One region of the Streptomyces sp. NPDC003023 genome, then DNA from elsewhere that is predicted to be linked to it. Evidence: riboswitches for the same ligand, from Rfam matches in the RefSeq annotation. Region 1 holds a riboswitch; each other region holds the start of a gene.
What was found. Region 1 has a riboswitch for cyclic di-AMP ahead of ACFYV1_RS29975 (C40 family peptidase). Riboswitches for the same ligand answer to the same signal wherever they lie in the genome.

Region 1 (7,819 bases):
CGTACTCGAAGCTGATGGAGGAGCGAATCGTCTTCCTGGGGACCGCGGTCGACGACACCGCGGCGAACGACGTCATCGCGCAGCTGCTGCACCTCGAGTACACGGCCCCCGACCAGGACATCTGCCTCTACATCAACTCCCCCGGCGGATCACTCAGCGCGATGTCCGCCATCTACGACACGATGCAGATCGTCACCTGCGACGTGGCGACGACATGCCTCGGCCAGGCGGTGTCGACCGCCGTCACCCTGCTCGCCGCCGGCGCGCCCGGGAAGCGCATGGCCCTTCCGGGCGCGCGCATCGTCATGCAGCAGCCCGCGTACGAGGAGCCGTTGCGCGGACAACCCTCCGATCTGGAGATCCACGCCGCGGAGTTGCTGCGACTGCGCGAACAACTCGCCGGAATGCTCACGCGCCACACCGGCCGGAGCCCGGAGCGCATCGCGGCCGACCTGGAGCGGGACAAGATCTTCGACGCCCCCGCCGCCAGGGAGTACGGCCTGATCGACCACGTCGTCGCGAGCCGCAAGATGCCGACCACGCCGCCGCACGGGGGCCGGTGAGCACCGGATGCTGCCGCCGGAACTGCCCTCACTGCCCGCGCTGACCCGCGCGGAGGCCGAGTTCGTCGACGCCTACCTCGAAGTCGTCGACCTGCTCGGCCGGATCAACCCGGTCCGCGGCCACCACACCTATGGAGCACTGCGCGCCGCGCAGGCGCTGGTCGGGCGGGCCGCCGCCCTCAAGGACGCCCTGACGCTCATGCACATACGGGGCGAGAACGAGGTGTACACGCACACGCTCACCGAGGCACTGCGCGTCCTGGACGGTGAACGCCGGGCGAAACGCGTGACCATTCCTCCCGGTCAGACGAGCTGACGGTCGTTCCGCGGCTGTCAACCGCCGACGGGGTAGCGGTATTTGTCCCCCGTTCGGTGGAGCTTCCCCGAAGTTGTTGCGTGTCGCAGGACTTGCGCCGCGCAACCACCGATCTGGCCCAATGGGCCGCTTCGTCGCTGGTACGACGATGCTTCCGGGACACGCGGGAAGCGGCCCCACAGCCCTGCCCACCCGAAAGGTCCAGTCGTGATCGGCTTCACAAAAGCCGTTTCAACTCGGAAATCGGACATGGGTGGGTAACGATCCGTGGGACGACAAGCCCCCGCCACCTTGACGGGGCGGTCCGGGCGGACGCTGAGTCCTGCCGCCGCACCGGATGCCTGGTCGACAGAAGTGCACCGGCAGGAGTGGAGGACCCGAGCAGTACGGCGCGTCCGGCGATCTTGGACACGCCTCGGGGTGAAGCCGCTGCGGCGGCCGGGCGTCTTCGCCGGTCCGAACCCGACAGGTCATCCTTCACAGGCGGCTGACGAAGGGTTGCGCATGACTGCGCAGATGCATCTCCCGCTCCTGTTCTCGCGGGCGGGCGCCGTATCGGCACTGACCATCGCCGCCGTCGGCGGCACCGTCCTCGCTCCGGGCAGCACTGCCGAGGCGTACGCGATCAGCAGCTACGCGAGCAAAGCGCTCAAGGTCGCGGCGTCGAAGCAGGGAGCGCCGTACCGGTACGGCGCCACCGGACCGAACCGCTTCGACTGCTCCGGGCTGACGCTCTATTCGTACAAGAAGGCGGGCAAAATACTGCCTCGTACGGCCCAGCAGCAGTACAACCGGACCCGCCATGTCTCCGCCGGCAACAGACAACGTGGCGACCTGGTCTTCTTCCACTCCGGCGGTGCCGTGTACCACGTGGGCATCTACGCCGGTCATGGAAAGATCTGGCACTCGCCCAAGACGGGCGACGTGGTCCGGTTGGCCAAGATCTGGACGCGGAGCGTCAAGTACGGCCGCGTGAGCTGACACACCGCCGCCGCCGCTGAGCTGACGTCCGGTCAGCACGCCGCCGACCGGACGAGCAGAGTCGCGCCGAGCATGGTCAGCGCCTTCCAAAGACGCCTTGGACGGCGCGGGGTGCGCGGCCCGCGCAACCACCGCCCTAGCCGGTCGAGGCCGCCGTCGAGCCCGCTCGCGCCGGTCGCGTCCTGTCGCGCCCCCGGAGTGCGGCGTGCACCGGGCGGTCACCCCGCACCGCGACGAGCTGGCGCGCCGGCCGTCCGGGCCCTGATGCGCGGCATGTTCGGCAGGGGCCGGTGCCGGGCAGGGAAGGCCCTGCCGTGAAGCGACCGCCCGTCCGGTCGGGACATGCGGTGGCCGTCCGCCGTCACGCGACGTTTCCGTCCGCAGTGGCCGCGCGTTGTCAGTTCTGTACCGGAACCGACCAGGGCAGCGCGATCCAGACGGTCTTGCCGCCCTCCGGGGTGGGCGTCACGGAGAGCCGGCCGCCCCGCTCCGCCGTGAGGGTGCGGATGATGACCATGCCCCTGCCGTTGTCCTGGCGCACGGCGGCGGGCAGCCGCCGAGGCCAGCGCGGATGGCTGTCGGTGACTCCGATGCACAGTTGCTCGTCGCGCTCCAGGCGCAGGTCCACCGTGAACGTCGGGGACTGCCCGAAGGTGTGCTGCACCGCGTTGGTGGCCAGTTCGGACACGATCAGCCGCACCGTGTCCACGGCATCGGCACAGGGCTCCAGCCCCCATTCACAGACGGTCTCCGTGACGTATCTCCGTGCGGTGGCAACCGACGCCGGATCACTCGGCAGAGTGATGGACGCTTCTTGGTGGTCTGCCATGGCGGCGCTGTCCCTTTCCCACCGGGCCGGCTCCGACTCGTAGCGGATGAAACGCGGGAACGGCCACGGATTACGCTTCCGCGTCAGACTGCCACTTATCGTGCTTCAGGGTCGGTGATCCACCAGATACGTACATATCTGTCGCTCGATGCGGTGAACTCTGCTACGGACGACCGTATTTACGGCCCCTGGAACGGGGCCCGGAGAGCGCCCGTCGCCTCAACGGGCCGGGGCGGTCGCGATGATCGTGGCGACCGCCGTGTCGATCTGCTGCTCGGTGAGATCCGCCCTGGCGGTGAGCCGGATCCGCGAGATCCCGTCGGGCACCGACGGGGGCCTGAAGCATCCGACGACCAGCCCCGCGTCCCTGCAGTCCGCCGCCCAGCGCAGTGCCGTGTCCGCGGAGGGCGCCTGCACGGAGACGACCGCGGCGTCAGGCCGGGCAGCGGTCAGCCCGGCGTCCGTCAGGCGACGGTGCACAGTCGCGGCCACTTCGCGTGCCCGCCCGGCGAGCCCGGGCTCGCGGCGCAGGATCCGCAGGCTCGCGAGCGCCGCGCCGGCCGCCGCGGGTGCCAGTCCGGTGTCGAAGATGAACGTGCGCGCGGTATTGACCAGGTGCTCGATGACGCGTGCCGGGCCGAGGACCGCGCCGCCCTGACTGCCCAGGGACTTGGACAGCGTCAGTGTGGCGACGGTGCCGCGCGCGCCGGCGAGCCCGGCGGCGTCGAGCGCGCCGCGACCGCCCCTGCCGAGGACCCCGAGTCCGTGCGCGTCGTCGACGACGAGCGCCGCGCCGTACTCGCGGCAGGCCTCGGCGAGACCCGGCAGGGGTGCGGCGTCTCCGTCGACGGAGAAGACCGAGTCGGTGACGGCGACGGCACGGCGGCCGGGATGCGCGTCGAGCGTCTTGCGCACCGCTTCGACATCGCTGTGCGGGACGACGGCCGTCTCGGCCCGCGAGAGCCGGCAGCCGTCGACGATGGAGGCGTGGTTGCCCGCGTCGGAGACGACGAGGGCGTCGCGGCCGCTGAGCGCGGTGACCGCGGCCAGGTTGGCGGCGTAGCCGGAGGACAGCACGAGGGCCGCCTCGAAGCCGCAGAAGTCGGCGAGTTCACTCTCCAGTTCGGCATGGAGTTCGGTGCTGCCCGTGACGAGGCGGGACCCGGTGGCCCCCGCTCCCCAGCGGCGGGCCGCCCGCACGGCGCCCTCGGTGACCTCGGGCCGACGGGTGAGCCCGAGGTAGTCGTTGCTCGCCAGATCGAGGAGATCGCTGTCCGCGGCGCGCGGACGCAGTGTGCGGACCAGGCCGGCGCGCTCCCGGCGGCGCGACTCCTCGTCGATCCAGTCGAATGGATCCTGCGGCATGCTGGTCCGCTCCTTTTGTAGGCAGCGGACAGACCCTAGCTCGATGCGGGCGAGCGTCGGGTGTGGCCATGCACACACCTTGAAACGCCCCTGTTGTGGAGTTCCTCCTTGGCCGAGGCACGTGCCGTACGCAAGGATCTGCGCCATGGACCTCCTGAACACGCTGGTGGAGAAGGGCTTGCGGCGCGAGCTGCCGACCCGCGAAGAAGCGCTCGCCGTGCTGGCGACCTCCGACGACGATGTGCTCGATGTGGTGGCCGCTGCCGGCAAGGTGCGCCGGCAGTGGTTCGGACGGCGGGTGAAGCTCAACTATCTCGTCAACCTGAAGTCCGGCCTGTGTCCGGAGGACTGCTCGTACTGCTCCCAGCGGCTCGGGTCGAAGGCGGAGATCCTCAAGTACACGTGGCTGAAGCCCGAGGAGGCGTCGGAGGCGGCGGCCGCGGGTGTGGCCGGCGGTGCCAAGCGGGTCTGCCTGGTGGCGAGCGGGCGCGGCCCGACGGACCGGGACGTGGACCGCGTCTCGAAGACCATCGAGGCGATCAAGGGCCAGAACGAGGACGTCGAGGTGTGCGCCTGCCTCGGCCTGCTCTCCGACGGTCAGGCCGAGCGTCTGCGCGACGCGGGGGCCGACGCGTACAACCACAACCTGAACACGTCCGAGGGGACGTACGGGGACATCACCACCACCCACACCTACGCGGACCGCGTGGACACGGTCAACAAGGCACACGCCGCCGGACTGTCCGCGTGCTCCGGGCTGATCGCCGGCATGGGCGAGAGCGACGAGGACCTGGTCGACGTCGTCTTCGCGCTGCGCGAGCTCGACCCGGACTCCGTCCCGGTGAACTTCCTGATTCCCTTCGAGGGCACCCCGCTCGCCAAGGAGTGGCACCTCACCCCGCAGCGGTGTCTGCGCATCCTCGCGATGACGCGGTTCGTCTGCCCGGACGTGGAGGTCCGGCTGGCCGGCGGGCGCGAGGTGCATCTGCGCTCGATGCAGCCTCTCGCGCTGCACCTGGCCAACTCGATCTTCCTGGGCGACTACCTCACCAGTGAGGGCCAGGCCGGCAAGGCGGACCTGGAGATGATCGCCGACGCCGGTTTCGAGGTGGAGGGCACCGACACCACGACCCTGCCCGAGCACCGCGGGACGGCCGGCGGCGGCTGCGGTTCGGTGTGCGGCGAAGGCGGCGAAGGCGGTTGCGCGGACGACACGGCGGCCCAGGCCACTGCGGCACCGGCGGTTCCGGCAGCCGCCCGTACCGATCTCGTCGCGGTGCGCCGCCGGGGCGCCGGCACCGATGTGGCGCCGAATGCCTGAGTTCGCCCCCGACGAACTGCGTGCCCTTGACCGGGCACATGTCTGGCACCCGTACGGCCCGATGCCGGGCCGTACGGACCCCCTCGTCGTCGAGTCGGCCGCCGGGGTGCGCCTGCGGCTCGCCGAGGAGGTCCACGGACAGCGCGAGCTGATCGACGGCATGTCGTCGTGGTGGTCCGCGGTGCACGGCTACAACCACCCGGTGCTCAACGCGGCGGTGACCGAGCAGCTGGGGCGGATGAGCCATGTGATGTTCGGCGGACTCACCCACGAGCCGGCCGTCCGGCTGGCCACCCGGCTGGTGGACATCACGCCGGAGCCGCTGCGGCACGTCTTCCTGTGCGACTCGGGCTCGGTGTCCGTCGAAGTCGCGGTGAAGATGTGCCTGCAGTACTGGCGCTCGGTGGGCCGCCCCTCCAAGCAGCGACTGCTGACCTGGCGCGGGGGCTACCACGGCGACACCTGGCAGCCGATGGCGGTGTGCGACCCGGACGGCGGGATGCACCAGCTGTGGCAGGGCGTCCTGCCCCGGCAGATCTTCGCGGAGGCGCCACCGGCCGACTACGAGGAGTCGTACGCGGCCCATCTGCGTGAGCTGATCGCCCGGCACGCGGACGAGCTCGCGGCGGTGATCGTGGAGCCCGTGGTGCAGGGGGCGGGCGGCATGCGCTTCCACTCCCCCGAGTACCTGCGGGTGCTGCGCGAGGCGTGCGACGAGCACGGGGTGCTGCTGGTCCTCGACGAGATCGCGACCGGCTTCGGCCGGACGGGGAAGCTGTTCGCGTCCGGGCACGCCGGGATCGCGCCCGACGTGATGTGCCTGGGCAAGGCCCTGACCGGCGGCTATCTGTCGATGGCGGCGACGCTGTGCACACCGCGGGTGGCGGAGGGGATCTCGCGCGGCGAGGTCCCGGTGCTGGCCCACGGTCCGACGTTCATGGGGAACCCGCTCGCCTCGGCCGTCGCCTGCGCGTCGATCGACCTGCTGCTCGGGCACGACTGGCAGCAGGAGGTCGAGCGTGTCGGGAGGGGACTGCGCGAAGGCCTCGCGGAGGCGGTGGAGCTGCCCGGCGTGAAGGACGTCCGGGTCCTCGGCGGCATCGGCGTCGTCCAGCTCGACCACGAGGTCGACATGGCCGCGGCGACGGAGGCGGCGGTCCGCGAGGGCGTCTGGCTCCGCCCGTTCCGCGACCTGATCTACACGATGCCGCCGTACGTGACGAACGACGAGGACCTGGCCCGGGTGGGCCGCGCGGTCCTCGCGGCCGTCGCGGCGGGGTGACGCGCGGGACGCGCCGCGGGCGCGGCAGGTTGCCGCCGCGCCCGCGGGCGCGGCGGCAGAGTCCCCGGTGAGCAGGGCCGGCGGCGGGTGGAGCCGCGTGGAGCGGGGACCGGGGCGGACGTCCCCGGTGGAGCGAACGAAGGGCGGGCAAGCACATGGCAGTGATCGTCGTCACCGGGACGGGTACCGAGATCGGCAAGACCGTCGTCACCGCGGCCGTCGCCGCGGCGGCTCTCGCGGCGGGCCGGTCCGTCGCGGTGCTGAAGCCCGCGCAGACGGGGGTCCTGCCGGGTGAGGACGGCGACGTCGACGTGGTGGCGCGGCTCGCCGGCGACGTCACACGGGCCGAACTCGCGCGCTTCCCCGACCCGTTGGCACCTGCCACCGCCGCCCGGCGGGCCGGACTGCCTCCGGTGCGGCCGAGGCAGGTGGCCGAGGCCGCGGCCGAACTGGCGGCCCGGCACGATCTGGTGCTGGTCGAAGGCGCGGGAGGCCTCCTCGTACGCCTCGACGACAGCGGTGCCACCCTCGCCGACGTGGCCGTCGAACTGGCCGCGCCGGTGCTCGTCGTCGCCCCGGCCGCCCTCGGCACGCTGAACATGACCGCGCTCACCGCGGAGGCCCTGCGCGCAAGGGACTTGACGCAGCTGGGCGTCGTGGTCGGGAGCTGGCCGGGCGAGCCGGATCTCGCCGCGCGCTGCAATCTGGCGGATCTGCCGGAGGCGGCGGGTGCGCCACTGCTGGGGGTCGTGCCCGAGGGGGCCGGCGCGCTCACGCCCGTCGAGTTCAGGGGGCGCGCCACCGCGTGGCTGGCGCCGGGCCTCGGCGGCCGGTGGGATGCGGAGGCGTTCACCGCGGCCGTAGGCTGACGGCCATGCGCGCCAGGATCGACGAGATCGTCTTCGACTGCCACGACCCGGCCCGGCTGGTGCGTTTCTGGGCCCAGCTTCTCGGCGGCGACCCGGTGGACCGCTCCGACGACTGGTCGTACGTCGATCCACCCCTGTTCGTACGCATCGCCTTCCAGCGCGTACCGGAGGGGAAGACGGTCAAGAACCGGATCCATCTGGATCTGGACGCGGGTGACGTCGACGCGGCGGCACGGGAAGCGGTACGGCTGGGGGCCGAGCGGGTCGGTGCGACGGTCACCGACGACCACGGC
Region 2 (7,945 bases), on a different contig from region 1:
CGGGAGACCACATGGAGGTGATCAAACTCATCCCGCCGCTGATCATCGGCGAGCGGGAGGTCGACCGCTTCGTGAGCGCCTTCGAAGCCGTGATGGACGACGCGCACAACGGGGGCGGCCTCGTGTGGGACTTCGGCAAGACTCTGATGAAGCAGGCGGTGGCCAACCGCTGACGACCGTCCGACATCGAGGCCTGTCCGACGTCGAAGCCCGTGGAGATTGCCTCTGCGCGTGGGGATTACCTCTGAGGCAAGGGATTTGCCTCAGAGGTAAGTCTCTGGCCTAATGGAGCCATGAACAGCTCTGTCGAACAGGCGGAGGACGGGTTGCCCGAGATGGCACCCCGACTGCGCGAGCTGCGCCGCTGCCGAGGGCTCACGCTGGAGGCCGCCGCCCAGCGGGCCGGTCTGTCGCCCGCGCACCTCTCCCGGCTCGAGACGGGTGCCCGGCAGCCCTCGCTCCCGATGCTCCTCGCCCTCGCCCGTGTCTACGGTACGACGGTCGCCGACCTGCTCGGCGAGCAGCCGCCGGCACGCGAACCGGTCGTCCGCGGCCGCCGCCGCGAACCGGTGCCGGCCGACGCCTGGGACTACCACCAGGCAGGCGCACCGGGACGGGCCATGCAGGCCCTGCGCGTGTTCGTCCCGCACGGCGTGCAGGGAGATCTCGTGCGTGTGCACCCGGGCGAGGAGTGGCTGCACGTCGTCGCCGGACGGCTGCGGCTGAGCCTCGCGGACACCGACCACGAGCTGGGCCCCGGCGACAGCGCGCACTTCGACTCGCTCACACCGCACCGCATCGCGGCACAGTCCCCCGAGGGCGCGGAGCTGCTGTTCGTCCACACCCTTCTGCAGGCACCGGAGCTGCACCCCGTACCCGACCGGCAAGGAACGTGATCCCCGACATGTCGTACGACCCCTTGGACCGGCGCGGAACCGGCAGCGACAGCCCCCGTGAGGACCGGTTCCCCCGCGGCCTGGTGATCCGGCTGTTCATCTACCTCATCGCCGGACACTTCGTCGCGGGGTTCCTCTTCCTGCTCTTCACCGTCGGCGGCGAATAGCTTCAGGCCCGGCTCGCCGACCCGGCTCCCGGCCCAGCCCGCGGTCGGCCCCTCCGGCCCAGCCCGCGGTCGGCCCCTCCGGCCCAGCTCGCGGTCGCCCCTCCGGCTCAGCCCTCCCCGAGAAGCCGCTCCCGCAGGCGCTCGCGCGTCTCGGGGGCCAGCTTCAGGCCCTCGGAGAGGTAACGCTCCTCGCTGCCCCAGTTCTCCTCGATCGCGTCGAAGGCGGCGGCCAGGTATTCGGCCCGGGCGTCGAAGAGCGGGTCGAGCAGCTCCATCACCTCGGCCGACATGGCGTCCGGGGAGTTCGTGCCGCGCTGGATCTTGTATCGCCGGTGCGGGTCGTTGGACTTGAGGTAGTCCGCCTCGATGGCGTCCCGCTCCACGCCGACGGCGAGCAGGGACACGGCGACGGACAGGCCCGCGCGGTCCTTGCCCGCGGCGCAGTGCATCAGGGCGGGGACGCTGTCCTCGGCCAGTGAGTGCAGCACCCGGCTGTGCTCCGCCGTCCGCTCCTTGATGATCATCCGGTACGAGGCGATCATCCGTCCTGCGCCCTTGCCGTCCGCGAGGATCGACTTGAGCTCGTCAAGATCGCCGTCGCGGACCATCTTCCAGAACTCCGCTCCGTCGGCCGGGTCGGTCAGGGGCAGGTTGACGTTGCGCACACCCGGCAACTCGATGTCGGGCCCCTCCAGCCGCTGGTCGGCGGCGTTGCGGAAGTCGAAGATCGTGTGCAGGTTCAGCGTCGACAGGAACGCGGCGTCCGAGGCGGTCGCGTGCGCCAGGTGACCGCTGCGGAACAGCCTGCCGGTCCGCACCCGCCGCCCGTCCACGGTCGGCAGCCCTCCGACGTCCCGGAAGTTGCGGACCCCGGTCAGTTCGGGCTCTGTGGAGGATGTCTGCGGCAGCTGCTGCGTCACGGGGACTCCTTCGAAGGGCAGCCGTCGGCGCCGTTCGCCGACGATGGCGCGGCCTCGACCATACGACACGCGTTCACCGGGCGATCATTTCGGCCTTCTCGCAAGGGGGTTGGCGAGTGCTGGAGACCTTGGGGGAGGGGCGAGGCCATGGCGGCCACGCCGGCCGCTCCGCGGGTGATCGGGCAGGTGCTGCGACCGAGGCGGGCGTCCCCCGCCGCGGGAGGAGGTGATCCGCTCGTGCCCGATTCCATCTGAATTCACCCCTGCGGAGGCACTGCGGCCTTAGATGGCTAAAAGAGCGTTCTGTCCGAATTGGATGGTTGGGCGTAACGTGCCCCGTAAGCAGGGGAGATGGGTTCCGGTGGGTGAGCAGCGTCATATCCGTGACGTTCCGTGGCTGAGGTCGTCGGGTGAATTCCGTCGCGGGTATGGAAGTTGACGGCCCGTTGCCCACGGAGGGTGACCGGAAGGCCTCCGGTGGCATGGCACTCCTCGTTGATCGTCGAAATTCACGGCTTGTCCGTGACTGTCCGACTCGCCTACGGTCACGCTCAATCCGGACGGACCGCCTAATCCTGCCGCCGACCGGAATTCGAACCCACCCACGTGTGGCAGGAGCGGGGGACCCAGGTAGTACGCCGTTACCGGAAATTTCGGACGGCTTGGGGTTAAGTCGTGCAATTCGCGCGACCGGGCATCTCCAGCCCGAACCCGACAGCTCACCTCGTAGGCGCCGGAGAGGAATGCGCCATGCCCGCAAAGGGTAAGCACCGCCGTCCCAAGTCCAACCCGATCACCCGCGGCTTCGTCGTCGCCGGTACGGGTGGCGCCGCCATCGCGCTCCCGCTGTTCGGCGCCACCGCCGCCAACGCCGCCCCTGCGGCGGCTCCGGCCGCCGCGCCGGAGAAGGCCGCGGCCGCCGCCACCGCCTCGGCCCCGGCCGCCGCCCAGGGTGCCGCCGCCCAGGGCGCCGAGAAGGCCCCGAAGACGTACACGGTCGTCGCCGGCGACTACCTGTCGAAGATCGCCGACGAGCAGGACGTCCGCGGCGGCTGGAAGCAGCTCTTCAACGACAACCGCCGCGCCATCGGCGCCGACCCGTCGCTGATCCACCCGGGCCTGGAGCTGACGATCGGCGCCAAGTCCAAGGCCAAGAACGACCCGGAGCCCCGCTCCGAGTCCAAGGCCCGCCCCTCGCGTGACGACTCGCGGTCCACCGCGCCCCAGGCGGAGGCCCCGGCGAAGAAGGCTCCCGCCAAGGAGACCTCGACCCCGGCTTCCGGCTCCGGCTTCTCCGCTCCGGTCGACGCCGGCGTGACCACCGCGTACCGCGCGTCCGGTGCCATGTGGTCCAGTGGCTACCACACCGGTGTCGACTTCGCCGCCCCCTCCGGCAGCTCCGTGAAGGCCGTGGCCACCGGCACCGTCGTCTCCGCGGGCTGGGGCGGCGCCTACGGCAACGAGGTCGTCATCCAGCACACGGACGGCACCTACTCCCAGTACGCCCACCTCTCCTCGCTGGGCGTCTCCAGCGGCCAGTCCGTGACCGGCGGCCAGCAGATCGGCCTGTCGGGTTCCACCGGCAACTCCTCCGGCCCGCACCTGCACTTCGAGGTCCGCACCGGCCCCTCGTACGGCTCGGACATCGACCCGCTCGCCTACCTCCGCGAGCACGGCGTCTCCCTCTGACCGTCCGGCGACGGCCTCCGGGACCTGCCGGTGAGCCCCTGCTCCGCACAGCGCGGAGCGGGGGCTTCCGCGTATTCCGGATCGGGCGGAACCTGACGGTGGTAAAGATCACCCCGCGTCAACCCCTCCTTACGGTCGCGTAGGTCACATCCGTGCAGGAAGGATGCTCTCCCGTGGCAGACGATTCGAGAACAGAGAACAGCGGCGTATTCGGGTCGTACGCGGCGATCGGTGACAGCTTCACCGAGGGCGTGGGGGACCCGGGGCCCGACGGGGGATTCGTCGGCTGGGCGGACCGCTTCGCGGTCCTGCTCGCCGACCGCGTTCCGGAGCACTCCCTCAGGTACGCCAACCTCGCCGTACGCGGCCGTCTCCTCGACCAGATCGTCGAGGAGCAGGTGCCGAGGGCCCGTGAGCTCGCGCCCGACCTCGTGACCTTCTGTGCCGGCGGCAACGACATCATCAGGCCCGGATCCGACCCCGACGACGTGGCGGAGCGCTTCGAACGGGCCGTCGCCGACCTCACGGGCTCGGTCGGCACCGTCATGGTGACCACCGGCTTCGACACCCGGAACGTGCCGGTCCTGCGCCACCTGCGTGGCAAGATCGCCACGTACACCGCGCATGTGCGGGCCGTCGCCGACCGCTACGACTGCCCCGTGCTCGACCTGTGGTCGCTCAAGTCCGTCCAGGACCGGCGCGCTTGGGACGCCGACCGGCTGCACCTGTCACCGGAGGGGCACACCCGCGTCGCGCTGCGCGCCGCGCAGGTGCTCGGGCTCGAAGTGCCCGCCGACCCGGACCAGCCGTGGCCGCCGCTGCCCCCGCGCGGTGCGTTCGAGGTGCGCCGGGACGACGTCCAGTGGGCGCGCGAGTACCTGGTGCCGTGGATCGGGCGACGGCTGCGCGGCGAGAGCTCCGGCGATCACGTCGAGGCCAAACGCCCGGATCTGCTGCCGCTCTGAGGGCCCGTGCCCGCGGAGCGCGGAAGGTCCGGCGCTGCCGCCCGCCCCGCCGGTGACGGGATGCGCTCCAGGACGCCGCCCGCGAAGACGTCGTAGAGCGGCAGCGTCTCCAGATGGACGTAGCCGATGTGGCAGTCGCAGACGGCGAGCGGGCAGGGGCGGGGTCGCAGCGCCGCCCGGTACGAGCCGTCGTAGAGGTTGCCCAGCTCGGCGCGGACGAAGTGGCAGCGGCGCACCGTGCCCTCGCCGTCCACCGAGATCACCGACTCACCGGTGCGGCACGGCAGCCCGGCGGAGCGGTGCGGATGGCGGCTGTAGGGGAACAGGGGGTCCAGTGCGGTCCATGCGTCCGCCTCCGCGTCGGACAGCTCGTGTCCCTCCGGTGCGTTCACCCACAGGTACACATGGTCGGGCAGATCGGCCCGCAGCCTGCGTGCCTCCGCCAGATGTCCCGGGAAGCCGACGATGCCCACACTGAACCGCACCTCGCGCCGGATCAGATCCCGGCACTTGGTGATTAAGCGGTCACAAGGTGTCTGTCCGGGGTGATAAGTGCACCACAGGGCGAGCTTGCTCGGATTCGCCTCGGCCAGCCAGTCGGTTCGGCAGCTCAGGTTCGTCTGGATCGCGACCCGTCGGATGTGCGGCAGGTGCGACAGTTCCGTCATCGCGCGCCGGTACCAGGAGCGGACCAGACCCTCGCCCCACGGGGTGAAGAGTACGGACAGGCCGTCGTCGGTCCGCGTCGCGGCCCAGCGCGTGAAACGCTCCAGGGCGGCACGGTCGGCACGCAGCTGCTCACCGCTGTCGCGGCGCTTCGCGAACGGGCAGTAGGGGCAGTCGTAGTCGCACGACGCCAGCGGCCCCCGGTACAGCACCGTCAGATCCATGGTCCCGCTCACTTCGGCTCGTACGCGGCCATCGCGGCCCGCACCACGGGGGAGAACAGTTCGGGGCCGAGGGCGTCCGAGTGGGCGAGGCCCAGCGGTGACAGCCTCAGCCGGTCCGGTCCCGCGGCCGCGTCGAGCCACCCGAGGGCGGCGAACCGCTCGAGCTCGGCAGGGAAGTGGGCGGCCGGGGCAGACCCGAACCGCTCGCGGTAGCCGGCCACCTCCATCCCCTCCGCCTGGAGCAGCGACTGGAGCAGATGACGGCGGCGTGCCTCGTCCTCGTCGATCCGCCGGCCCACCTCGGCGCGGGAGAAGTCCTCTGCCGTGGTGAAGTCGTCGATGATGCGGCGTATGCGGCTCATGCCGACGGCGTAGTCGAAGGAGTAGTGGAGGCCCGACGTGTAGGAACGGGCACCGCACCCGAGCCCGATCATGCCGTCCGTCTGGCATGCGTGGTCGGCGGAGGCGGAGGCGGAGGCGGAGTCGGAGCGGGCGGCACCGGCACCGGAAGGGGCACGGCGGAACATCCGCATCGACACCTGCTCGTAACCCCGGCCGAGGAGATGGTCGCGACCCGCACCGTACAGACGCAGCCGCTGCTCGTCCCACTCGGCGTCGGCCGCCGCTCCCAGCCGGCCGAGACCGGTCAGCGGCCGCACGTACAGCGGGTACAGATACAGCTCCTCCGGCTCCCAGCTCAGAGCGGCATCGAGCGAGGAGAGCCAGGTCCGCTCGGTCTGGCCGTCGATGCCGTAGATCAGGTCGATGTTGAGGACGGGGATCCGGGCGTCCCGGATCCGGCCGAGGGCGCTCTCCACGTCGGCGCGGCGCTGGGGGCGGACCGCCGCTCTCGCCTCCGCGTCTACGAAGCTCTGCACGCCGATGCTGATCCGGGTCGTACCCCGCTCCGCGAGGACCGCCAGCCGGTCGGCGGTCGCCGTCGAGGGGGACGTCTCGACGGACAGCGGCACCGACCGCAGGTCCGCGCCCATCCTCTTCTCCGCGATGTCGCACAGGCGCTCCAGCTCACCGGCCGTCAGAAAGGTCGGCGTACCGCCGCCGAACGCCGCCGCCGCGAAGCGGACCGGGGCGTCGTCCCCGAGAGCCTCGCGCACGGCGACGGCCTGGCGGTCGAGCGCGTCCAGGTAACGTCCGGTCAGTTCGCCGGGTGCGCCGATCCTCGTGAAGAGGTTGCAGAAGCCGCAGCGGACCTCGCAGAACGGTATGTGCGCGTACAGCGAGAGCGCGTCCTTGGGCTCCGCTGCCCACAGGTCGCGGAGCGCCGGCCGCCCCTCGTCCAGGGGGCGGTACGCGGTCTTGTGCGGATAGGCGTAGACATAGCTCTGATAGGGGCGTGGCGCGGGGGCGATCGGTGCGGGACCGATCGGTGCGGGAGTGTTCATTCGGCGGCCTCGAGGAAGAAATGGGCATAGGGGACCGTCCAGACCGCTTCGTGGCCGAGGCGGTGGCCGGTGTAACCACCGTCGCCGTACGCCGTGCCGTGGTCGGAGCAGACGATCGCGAAACATCGGCGGCGACTGCTCGCGGCCGCGAACAGACGGCCGATGTGGCGGTCCACGTACTCGAGGGCCGCGGCGTGCGTGGCCCGGGAGTCACCGGCGTCGCTGGTCGCTCCCGGCAGATGGAACCAGTTGGGCTGGTGCAGCGAGGGCACATTGACGAACAGGAACAGCCTGCGCTCGGGCGGCAGCGAAGCCACGACCTGCTCCGCACGCTCCACCTGCGCCTCGAACGACGTGGGCGACGCGACCCCGAACTCCCGCTCCCAGTGGCTCTCCTGGAACAGGCCCGGCAGCACGGAACCCAGCGGCCCCCGCTTGTTGAAGAACCCGACACCACCGATGCACACCGTGCGGTAGCCGGCCCCCGCGAGAGCGGACACCAGGTCCGGTGTGTCGAAGACGAAGGTGCGGCCGGCCGTGGTCTCGCTGCCCTCGAACCGGGCGGCGAACAGCCTCGGATGGGGACCCGGCGTGGCCGGTGTCGGCAGGAAACCCGCGAACATCGCCTGATGGGAGGCGTACGTGAAACTGCCGGGTGCGTGCCTCTTCTCCCAGACGCCGCCGGGCAGATGACGGGCCAGATGCGGGATCCGGCCCGCCGCCGCCAGCTCGGCGGCGACGTCGAAACGCAGGGTGTCGAGCGTGACCAGCAGCAGATCGTCCCGCCCCACCACCTCGTTCATGTCGGGTCGCGGCGCGGCGGGCGGGCCGGTCGCGGCGTCGGGGTCATGTGCTTGCACGGTCGTGGTTCCTCGTCATGCGTAGTACGGCGGCGACCTGCGCCGCGTAGGTGTCCAGGCCCTCTGTGCCGCTTCCGGGCAGGCCGGTCAGCCGCGGCAGCAGATCGCCGAAGGCGTTGACCTCGCCGACGGCGAAACGCCGCCAGCCCCGCGTG
Region 3 (7,945 bases), on a different contig from region 1:
GAGGAGAGCGCGAAGGCCGCCGCGATACTGCTCCTTTTCATGTTCCGCAGAAGAGACTTCACCGGAATCGTGGACGGCGTGGTGGTCGCCGGTTTCACCGCGACCGGCTTCGCCTTCACCGAGAACATCCTCTACCTGGGCAGCGCGTTCGACGAGGACCAGACGATCGGCACGTCGGGCTTCGCCTCCGTGACCGCCGCGACCTTCTTCGTGCGCATAGTGATGTCGCCGTTCGCCCATCCGCTCTTCACCGTGCTGACAGGCATCGGTTTCGGCTTGGCGGCGCTCGGCTCGCGCCGCCACCGGCGGCTGCGGCGTACCGGTCTGCCGCTGCTGGGCCTGGCGCTCGCGATGGGCGTGCACGCGCTGTGGAACGGCTCGGCATCGATGCTCGGCCCGTGGGGTTTCTACGCCGTGTACGGGGCGTTCATGGTCCCGGTCTTCGGCCTGCTCACCTGGCTGACGATATGGACCCGGCAGCGCGAGCTGCGCACGATATCCGACCAGTTGCCCGCGTACGCCGCGGCGGGCTGGATGTCCCCGGCGGAACCTCGTGCCCTGTCGTCGATGCGGGCCCGCACGATGGCGCGCGACTTCGCCCGTCGCACGTACGGCCCCGCCGCCGGGCACGCGGTGTCGGAGTACGAGGCGTTCGCGACCTCGCTGGCCTTCCTGCGTCACCGGGCCCGTCGCGGCGCGGCCGAGCCGGACTTCGTGGCGCGGGAGCAGGAGTTGCTGCACCATCTCTGGCAGCGCAGGGAGGTGGCGGGGCCCTCGCTGGACTACGCGGCCCGGATGACCAGCAGGATCCCCGCGCCGGCGCCGTACCGCGACTACGACGGCTGGAACCCGTACCGCCGCTGAGCGCCGCACGACCTGACCGGCCTGCCGACCGCACGACCCGACCGGCTGCCGACCGCACGACCCGACCGGACGGCCCGACCGGACGGCCTGCCGACCCGACCGGTGGCGGACAGTCCGACAGCCCCGACGCGGGGGGTGGGCGTCGTGGCTGCCGGAGACAACGGGACCGCCCGGCACGGGGAAGAGTGCTGCTTCCCCCGTACCGGGCAGGGATCAGACGGTGAGGCCCTTGCCGCGCAGCCACGCCATCGGGTCGATGCCGGATCCGCCCGGCGTGTGCACCTCGAGGTGCAGGTGCGGCCCGGTGACGTTGCCGGTGGCGCCGACGCGCCCGATCGTCTCGCCGGTGGTCACGGTCTGGCCGGCACTCGCCGTCATCGACGACAGGTGGGCGTACAGGACCTCGGTGCCGTCGTCGAGCTCGAGGACGATCCGGTAGCCGTAGGAGCCGGACCAGCCGGCCGACTTGACCGTGCCGCCGTGCACGGCCTTGACCGGGGTTCCCGTCGGCGCGGCGAAGTCCAGGCCGGTGTGCTGGCCGGAGGACCACATCGAGCCGGACTCTCCGTACGTGGAGGTGATCGTGTACGAGGAGGTGGGCAGGGCGAAGCTCTTCGCGAGCTCGGCGAGACGCTCGGCCTCCGCCTTGGCCCGCGCGGCCTCCTCCGCCTTCCGCTTCTCCTCCGCGGCCTTGGCCTCCGCCGCGCTCTGCTGCTTCTCCGCTGCGGACGCGGCCTGTTCCGCGGCGAGCTTCTCCGCGGCTGCCCTGGCCTCCGCGTCCGCCTCGGCCTGCTGCTGCTCCGCCTGCTGAAGGATGCGCGCGCGAAGCGCCTCGCCCGCGCCGACAGCCCCGGCGGATTCGTCGCCACCGTCGGCGACGGTGGTCGCGGCCGTGAGCGGCGCGGTGTTCGCGAGCTCTGCCGCGTCGGAGTCGTCCGCGAGCAGAGAGCCGACGCCGGGAAGGGACTTGGCGTCGGGAAGACTGTCCGTGATCGCGTCGGGAAGGGAGATGGAGACGGCCGGCTTGTCCTGCGCGGTGGCTATGCCGCCCGCGCCGACAGCGGCGATCACGCCGACGCCGAGCACTGTGGAGCTGCGGGCGAGTCCGCCGCGCTGCTTGATGACACGGTGCCGACCGCGCACCGGGCGGATGGATTCCTCGGTGGGATTCCATTCCTCCAGGGTCCGCTCGGGGGCGTCGGCGCCGAAGCGTTCGGACGCGAAGCGGACCTCGGGGGCAGGCATGTTGGACGCCACGAAGGCGTTCTCCTTTCCTTCCTTCTCGCCTACCGGGTTAGCTGACGGGTTCGGAGCAGGAAGGTCTCCTACGGGCGCCTCGACCGCGAACTGCGCGGCAGAGGTGACCGATTCACCCCAATTGGTGGTTCCCCGGTTCCCTTGCGGGATTCGGCGCGTGCGCGCGGCGCCGCCTCTTACGACGACTTGGACGACCGCGCTGCGTTATCGAACGTTAATAGAAGGCGGTGCCCGATTCCAAGCTCTTCCGATTGATCATTAACGATTCCGGGCGGGACTTAACCGGACAGACGCGGGCGGAACCGGGCGACTTGATCAAACGTCAGCGGGCATCGAGTTTCTGATGTTGTGTCAGTTGTTATGCGCAGGGGTGCCCTCCGACTACGGAACGTGCACACCGTCCCGCGCCACTCGAGCACTGGAACCGATTCAGCCGCCGGCCCCCGGCTCCGGAGGGACCACCGGCACCGTCGTGCGCCGTTCCGGCTGCCCCTTCGCGGGGCGGCCGACCGCCAGCAGCGCCATGTCGTCGTTCGATCCGCCGCCGGTGTACCGGCGTACGTCGTCGACCAGTGCGTCCAGCAGGTCCCCCGGCCCGGGGAAGAGACGACCGCCCAGCCGTGCGACGGGGTCGTAGAAGTCCCCGTGGTCGTCCCGCGCCTCCGTGACCCCGTCCGTGAAGAGCAGCAGCGTCGCCCCGTCGGGCAGCGGGTACTCCTGGGCGCGGTCCGGCCATCCCGCCAACTCGCCCATCCCGAGCGGCAGTGCGGCCTGGGAGGGCTCCAGCACGTCCAGGCTCCCGTCGGCGTGCAGCACCAGCGGCTCGGGGTGGCCGCGGTTCACCAGCCGCACCAGAGGAGTGCCACGGGGAATCTCACCCAGCACGGCGGTGGTGAACCCCTCGACGGCGTCGAGGCCCTCCCGCCGCGTGCCCTCCCGTCCGAGTGCGCGCTCCAGCCGCTGGGCCACGCCCTCGAGCGAACGCTCCTGCTCCGCGGCCTCACGGAACGCGCCGATCAGCACGGCGACGGTCCCCACCGCGTCCAGCCCCTTGCCCCGTACGTCGCCGACGATGAGACGCACACCGTAGGGCGTGTCCTGCACCGCGAACAGGTCTCCGCCGATGAACGCGCCCGCCTGTGCCGCCTCGTAACGGGCGGCGATGTGCAGGCCGCCGATCCGGTCGACCGGCGTGGGCAGCACGGCACGCTGGGCGGTCTCCGCGATCACCCGGGCGGAGGCGAGCCGTTCACCGCTGCGGCGTACGACGTTGTTGATGAGCAGCGCGAGGACCGCGACCGTGATCACGGTGGTCGTCTCCGTCAGAGCCGTGATCTCGGCGAAGCTCCGGTTGATGGCGTGCATACCGGTGACGGCCAGGAGAGCGGCGACACCGGTGAGCAGGGTCGCCACCCAGGAGACGATCGGTGCCGCGAGGAGCGGGGCGGCGGCGAAAAGCGGCACCGCGGTGAAGCGGGTCGGAGTCATGAGGTCGAAGACCACTCCGCCGACGATCATCGCCGGGGGCAGCGCGCACATGTACCAGGGGGCTCGACGGGAGCCGCCCTGGTCTCGCCACTCCTGTCCCAAAGGTGATCTCCTGCCGGGTCCGCTGACGGCTGCGGACAGTACCGCGCCCTCCCCAGGCTGAGCGTCGGCGCGCCGAGCAGCGACTCCCCGTCGTCCAACCGGGCGAACACCGCGAAACCCCGAGGAACCGTGCCGGGAAACGGCACCGGCCCGGTGGGCGATCATTCGGATCGCCCACCGGGCCGGTGTCATCAGTAGCGGGGACAGGATTTGAACCTGCGACCTCTGGGTTATGAGCCCAGCGAGCTACCGAGCTGCTCCACCCCGCGTCGGTGAACACAACCTTACGCCATCCGGAGCAAGATCCACTCCACATTTCCGTCCCGCCCCGCCGGCCGGTCGCATCGGCCTGGTTCCGTCCGTCGGATCCGGCGCCTCTCCCGGCAGTGCCGGGCTCGGCCTCACCGTCCTCGGCAGGTGAACGCGAACTCCCCCGACTGCTCCTGCCCCAGCGGTTCAGGAAGGGCACCGGTACGCGCAATGATGGGGGCCACTTCAGGTGAGCTACGGAAGGACACTTTCGTGATCAACGGGGCCGACGGGGCCGACTACGAGGACATGCGCCCCGATCGAAGGGAACAGGCGGAGGCGTTCGACGCCATCGGCGACCGCTACGACGAGGCCTTCCCCCACAAGGAAGGACAGGTCTTTGCCGGTGAGTGGCTGGCCGGGACGCTGCCTGCCGGATCACGGGTGCTGGACCTCGGCTGCGGAACAGGCGTTCCGACCGCGCGCCAGATGACGGATGCCGGATTCCAGGTCGTGGGCGTCGACCTGTCGGGCGGCATGGTGAAACTCGCCCGGGAGAACGTCCCCGAGGCGACCTTCCACCAGCTGGACGTCTCGGACCTCGCCCCCGGCGGCCCGGTGGACCTGGGCCGCTTCGACGCGGTCGCGGCCTTCTTCTCCCTGCTCATGCTTCCCCGCGCCGAGATCCCCCAGGCGCTGCGGACGGTCCACCATCTGCTGGAACCCGGTGGCCTGTTCATCCTCTCGATGGTCGAGGCGGACGTCGACAACCGCCCGATCCCCTTCCTCGGCAACACGATCCGGGTGTCCGGTTACCTCCGCGAGGAGCTGCGCAGGCTTGTCGCGGAGCACTTCGAGATCGTCAAGGAGTCGTCCTACATATACGCCCCGGCGATCAGCGACGTGCCGCCCGAGGAGCAGGTCTTCCTCAACTGCAGACGACGCGACTGAAAGGCGGCCGGGGGTGCGCCCAGGACATCAGGATCCGCCCCCGGCCGGAGGGTCTCCCGCCGGGCTTCCGTCCGGCATGCTCCCCCTCCGCGGGTCTGCCCTGCGCGCCACGGGGGGCACGGAGTAGGTGACCGTCGCGGTTGCGGCCAGAGTGCCGGCGCCGTCGCGGAGTTCGGTGAGTACGACACAGAGGCGGCTGCCGAACTTGGCCATCTCCGCGTGGGTGCGCAACGGGCCGGGGCGGGGGCGGCTGAGGTAGCTGATCTGGATGGAGCTGGTCAGTGCCATGAGGGTGGGGCGGCCCAGACGGGCGTTGACGAGGAGGAAGGCGGCCAGGTCCACGAGAGCGGCCTGCTCGGGGCCGGAGACACTGCCGCCGGGGCGGGTGCGCAGGCGGGCGCCGTCGGCCTCCATGGTGAGGTGCGTTCCGGTGGCCTCGGTGACGTGACAGGCGGCGTAGTCCTGGAAGTCCCGCGCGATCATCTCGTTGAGCGCGGCGGGGGTCATCGGGGCGTCGTCGACGAGGACGGCCGACTCGGTGGGCATGGAAATCCCTTCTGGGACGCGTGGCTTACGCGAACGCCTTGGCCAGACGGCGCAGGCCCTCGGTGATCTCCTCCGGGGAGTGCGTGGTGAAGGAGAGACGCAGGGCGGCCGGGTCGGGGGTGCCGGCGAAGAAGGGGGCACCGGGGACGTACGCGACCTCGTGGCCGATGGCGACATGGAGGAGCTCGGTGGCGTCGTGGCCCTCGGGCAGACCGGCCCAGACGAACATGCCTCCGCCGGGACGGTTCCAGCGGCTGCCGGAGGGCAGGGCGGCGGGCAGGCCGTCGAGGAGCGCGTCGCGGCGTTCCCGGTAGGCGTCGCGGATGGTCCGGACGTGCGCGTCCAGGTCGCTGTCGCGCAGGTACCGGGCGGCCACGGCCTGGTCGACGGTGGAGGTGTGGAGGTCGGCGGCCTGCTTGGCGATGACGCAGGACCGGCGGATGGCCGCGGGGGCTCGGAGGAAGCCGAGGCGCAGGCCCGGAGCCATGATCTTGGAGAAGGAGCCGAGCAGGACGGTGCGGTCGGACGCGGCCGGGAACGTGGCGATCCAGGGGACCTGCTCACCGTCGTAGCGCAGTTCGCCGTAGGGATCGTCCTCGACGATCCAGAAGCCGTGCCGGGCGGCTGCCTCGGCGACGGCGGTGCGCCGCGCGGCCGGAAGTGTCCGGCCGGTGGGGTTCTGGAAGGTGGGGACGAGGTAGAGCAGCTTGGCGGGTTCGCGGGCGGCGATCTCGTCCAGGGCCTCGGGGATGATGCCGTCGTCGTCGGTGGGGACGGGGACGACGCGGGCGCCGGCGAAGCCGAAGGTCTGGAGGGCGGCCAGGTAGCAGGGGTCCTCGACGAGGACGACGTCGCCGGGTTCCAGGGTGGCCGTGGTGATGAGGGTGAGGGCCTGCTGCGAGCCCGTCGTGATCATCAGGTCGTCGGCGCCGGTCGGCAGCGCGCGTGCCGTGAGGCGCTGCGCGATGGCCTCGCGCAGGTCGGCGTCGCCCTCGGTGGTGGAGTACTGGAGGGCTCGGCTGGGCCCGTCGGTCATTACACGGTCGAAGGCCGACTTGAGGCCATCGATGTCGAACAGCTCCGGAGCCGGAAGTCCCCCCGCGAAGGAGATCACTTCGGGGCGTGCAGTGAGCATCAAGATGTCCCGGACCGGCGAGGAAGCGACGTTGGCCAGGCGGGAGGCGATTGCAGGAGGCGGGACAGGAGGCTGCATGCGGCAAGCATATAGAGATCCGAGTGACTGTCCAGGCTGCGGATTGGCCAGGAAGCCCTGCCGCGGCCGCAGTTGGGCCTGTCCGATCGGCCTTCTCCGGCTCGGCGCATGCGCCGCCGATACCGCGTAGAGGCTTTGTTCGCGAGAGCCCGGGGCCTGTTTCGGCTATGCGGTTCTAGCGCGCTCCACCGACTGGGCGCATCGGGGAGTTTATGCAGGTGGGAGCCGACGGACGGATCGCTTTCGGGGTGGCGGAGGCCGGCGCTCCCCCCGCCGAGGCGGTGGGAAGGGCATGTGATCTCGACACTTTTCAATGGCGTTTCGGCCGCCGCGGCCAAAAGATTTCCATTGATCGGCCGCCTCGGCTGTGGTTATCGTCGGCCCGCTCTGTCGAAGAAACGATTCTGATCAGCGGCGCCGACAAGTGAAAGCGGAACCGGAGTTCCGTTCGCACGTGTGCACAATCCAATGATCGAACGAGTTCCGGCGAACCGGTACGCCCGGACTCGGTGAGGCGAGCGAGGTGGAGAAACGCACATGTCATTCACCATTCCGAGCGATGAGGTCGTCGTAGTCCGCACTCCTGAAGAATTTCTCGCGATGCCCGAGGACTACCGGGAGATCGCGATCCGGGGAATGGTCGTCAACACCGAAGGCGAACTCTCGGGCGGAGACGACTACATACAGGTCTTCCTGCCGCTGGCACCCGACGCCGAGGAGCGGCAGGTCTGCGCGGAACGCGCGGTCGAGGAGTACGACCACTACAAGATCGGCAAGCGTGTCCTCGCCGACATCGGCATCGACACGGCCTATATGGAGAAGCAGACGCTCGCCGAGCGGAAGCTCTTCGCCGGCCATGAGTTCCACGAGTGCACCACCTGGGCCGAGCGCGGCGTCTTCTCCTACATCGGTGAGGAGACGGCGATGGTGATGATCTCCGAGTTCGCGCAGAGCAGTTACAAGCCGTGGGCCGAAGCCGTCCGCACCATCATTCTCGACGAAAAGGTCCACATCGCGCACGGGGCGCGGGTCTGCCGCAATCTCGCGGGGACGGACGAGGGGCGCGAGGAGCTGCAGCAGGCACTGGACCGACTGTGGCCCGGCTTCGAGCGGATCTTCGGCAGCGCACGGTCCGAGCGCTCCCGCACCGCCGTCCGCTACGGGCTGCGGCAGACGACCAACGGGCAGGCGCGGGACATCTGGCGGGAGAAGGTGACGCCCCGCATCAAGAGCCTGGGGCTGAAGGTTCCGGAGTAGGACGGGGCGCGCCCCGAG

Region 2: linked by a shared signal. The riboswitch ahead of ACFYV1_RS05995 (peptidoglycan DD-metalloendopeptidase family protein) and the one ahead of ACFYV1_RS29975 (C40 family peptidase) in region 1 are both predicted to bind cyclic di-AMP.
Region 3: linked by a shared signal. The riboswitch ahead of ACFYV1_RS33175 (M23 family metallopeptidase) and the one ahead of ACFYV1_RS29975 (C40 family peptidase) in region 1 are both predicted to bind cyclic di-AMP.

What each region holds. Positions count from the first base shown of each region.
Region 1 is NZ_JBIAPL010000012.1:94,550-102,368, forward strand. Features, by position in the region: gene ACFYV1_RS29965 (ATP-dependent Clp protease proteolytic subunit) at 1-563, shown strand, start outside; gene ACFYV1_RS29970 (hypothetical protein) at 571-879, shown strand; cyclic di-AMP (ydaO/yuaA leader) riboswitch at 1,208-1,380, shown strand; gene ACFYV1_RS29975 (C40 family peptidase) at 1,384-1,860, shown strand; gene ACFYV1_RS29980 (ATP-binding protein) at 2,258-2,689, opposite strand; gene ACFYV1_RS29985 (8-amino-7-oxononanoate synthase) at 2,909-4,054, opposite strand; gene bioB (biotin synthase BioB) at 4,200-5,375, shown strand; gene ACFYV1_RS29995 (adenosylmethionine--8-amino-7-oxononanoate transaminase) at 5,368-6,657, shown strand; gene bioD (dethiobiotin synthase) at 6,813-7,526, shown strand; gene ACFYV1_RS30005 (VOC family protein) at 7,532-7,819, shown strand, end outside.
Region 2 is NZ_JBIAPL010000001.1:1,407,749-1,415,693, forward strand. Features, by position in the region: gene ACFYV1_RS05975 (aspartate aminotransferase family protein) at 1-173, shown strand, start outside; gene ACFYV1_RS05980 (helix-turn-helix domain-containing protein) at 294-896, shown strand; gene ACFYV1_RS05985 (DUF6126 family protein) at 905-1,063, shown strand; gene ACFYV1_RS05990 (tyrosine-protein phosphatase) at 1,171-1,983, opposite strand; cyclic di-AMP (ydaO/yuaA leader) riboswitch at 2,573-2,729, shown strand; gene ACFYV1_RS05995 (peptidoglycan DD-metalloendopeptidase family protein) at 2,734-3,672, shown strand; gene ACFYV1_RS06000 (SGNH/GDSL hydrolase family protein) at 3,846-4,637, shown strand; gene ACFYV1_RS06005 (STM4011 family radical SAM protein) at 4,598-5,527, opposite strand; gene ACFYV1_RS06010 (STM4012 family radical SAM protein) at 5,536-6,930, opposite strand; gene ACFYV1_RS06015 (STM4013/SEN3800 family hydrolase) at 6,927-7,733, opposite strand; gene ACFYV1_RS06020 (STM4014 family protein) at 7,777-7,945, opposite strand, start outside.
Region 3 is NZ_JBIAPL010000017.1:32,758-40,702, reverse strand. Features, by position in the region: gene ACFYV1_RS33180 (PrsW family intramembrane metalloprotease) at 1-864, shown strand, start outside; gene ACFYV1_RS33175 (M23 family metallopeptidase) at 1,078-2,121, opposite strand; cyclic di-AMP (ydaO/yuaA leader) riboswitch at 2,133-2,287, opposite strand; gene ACFYV1_RS33170 (PP2C family protein-serine/threonine phosphatase) at 2,551-3,711, opposite strand; tRNA gene ACFYV1_RS33165 (tRNA-Met) at 3,907-3,980, opposite strand; gene ACFYV1_RS33160 (class I SAM-dependent DNA methyltransferase) at 4,270-4,911, shown strand; gene ACFYV1_RS33155 (PaaI family thioesterase) at 4,939-5,457, opposite strand; gene ACFYV1_RS33150 (PLP-dependent aminotransferase family protein) at 5,483-6,670, opposite strand; gene ACFYV1_RS33145 (Phenylacetic acid catabolic protein) at 7,208-7,927, shown strand.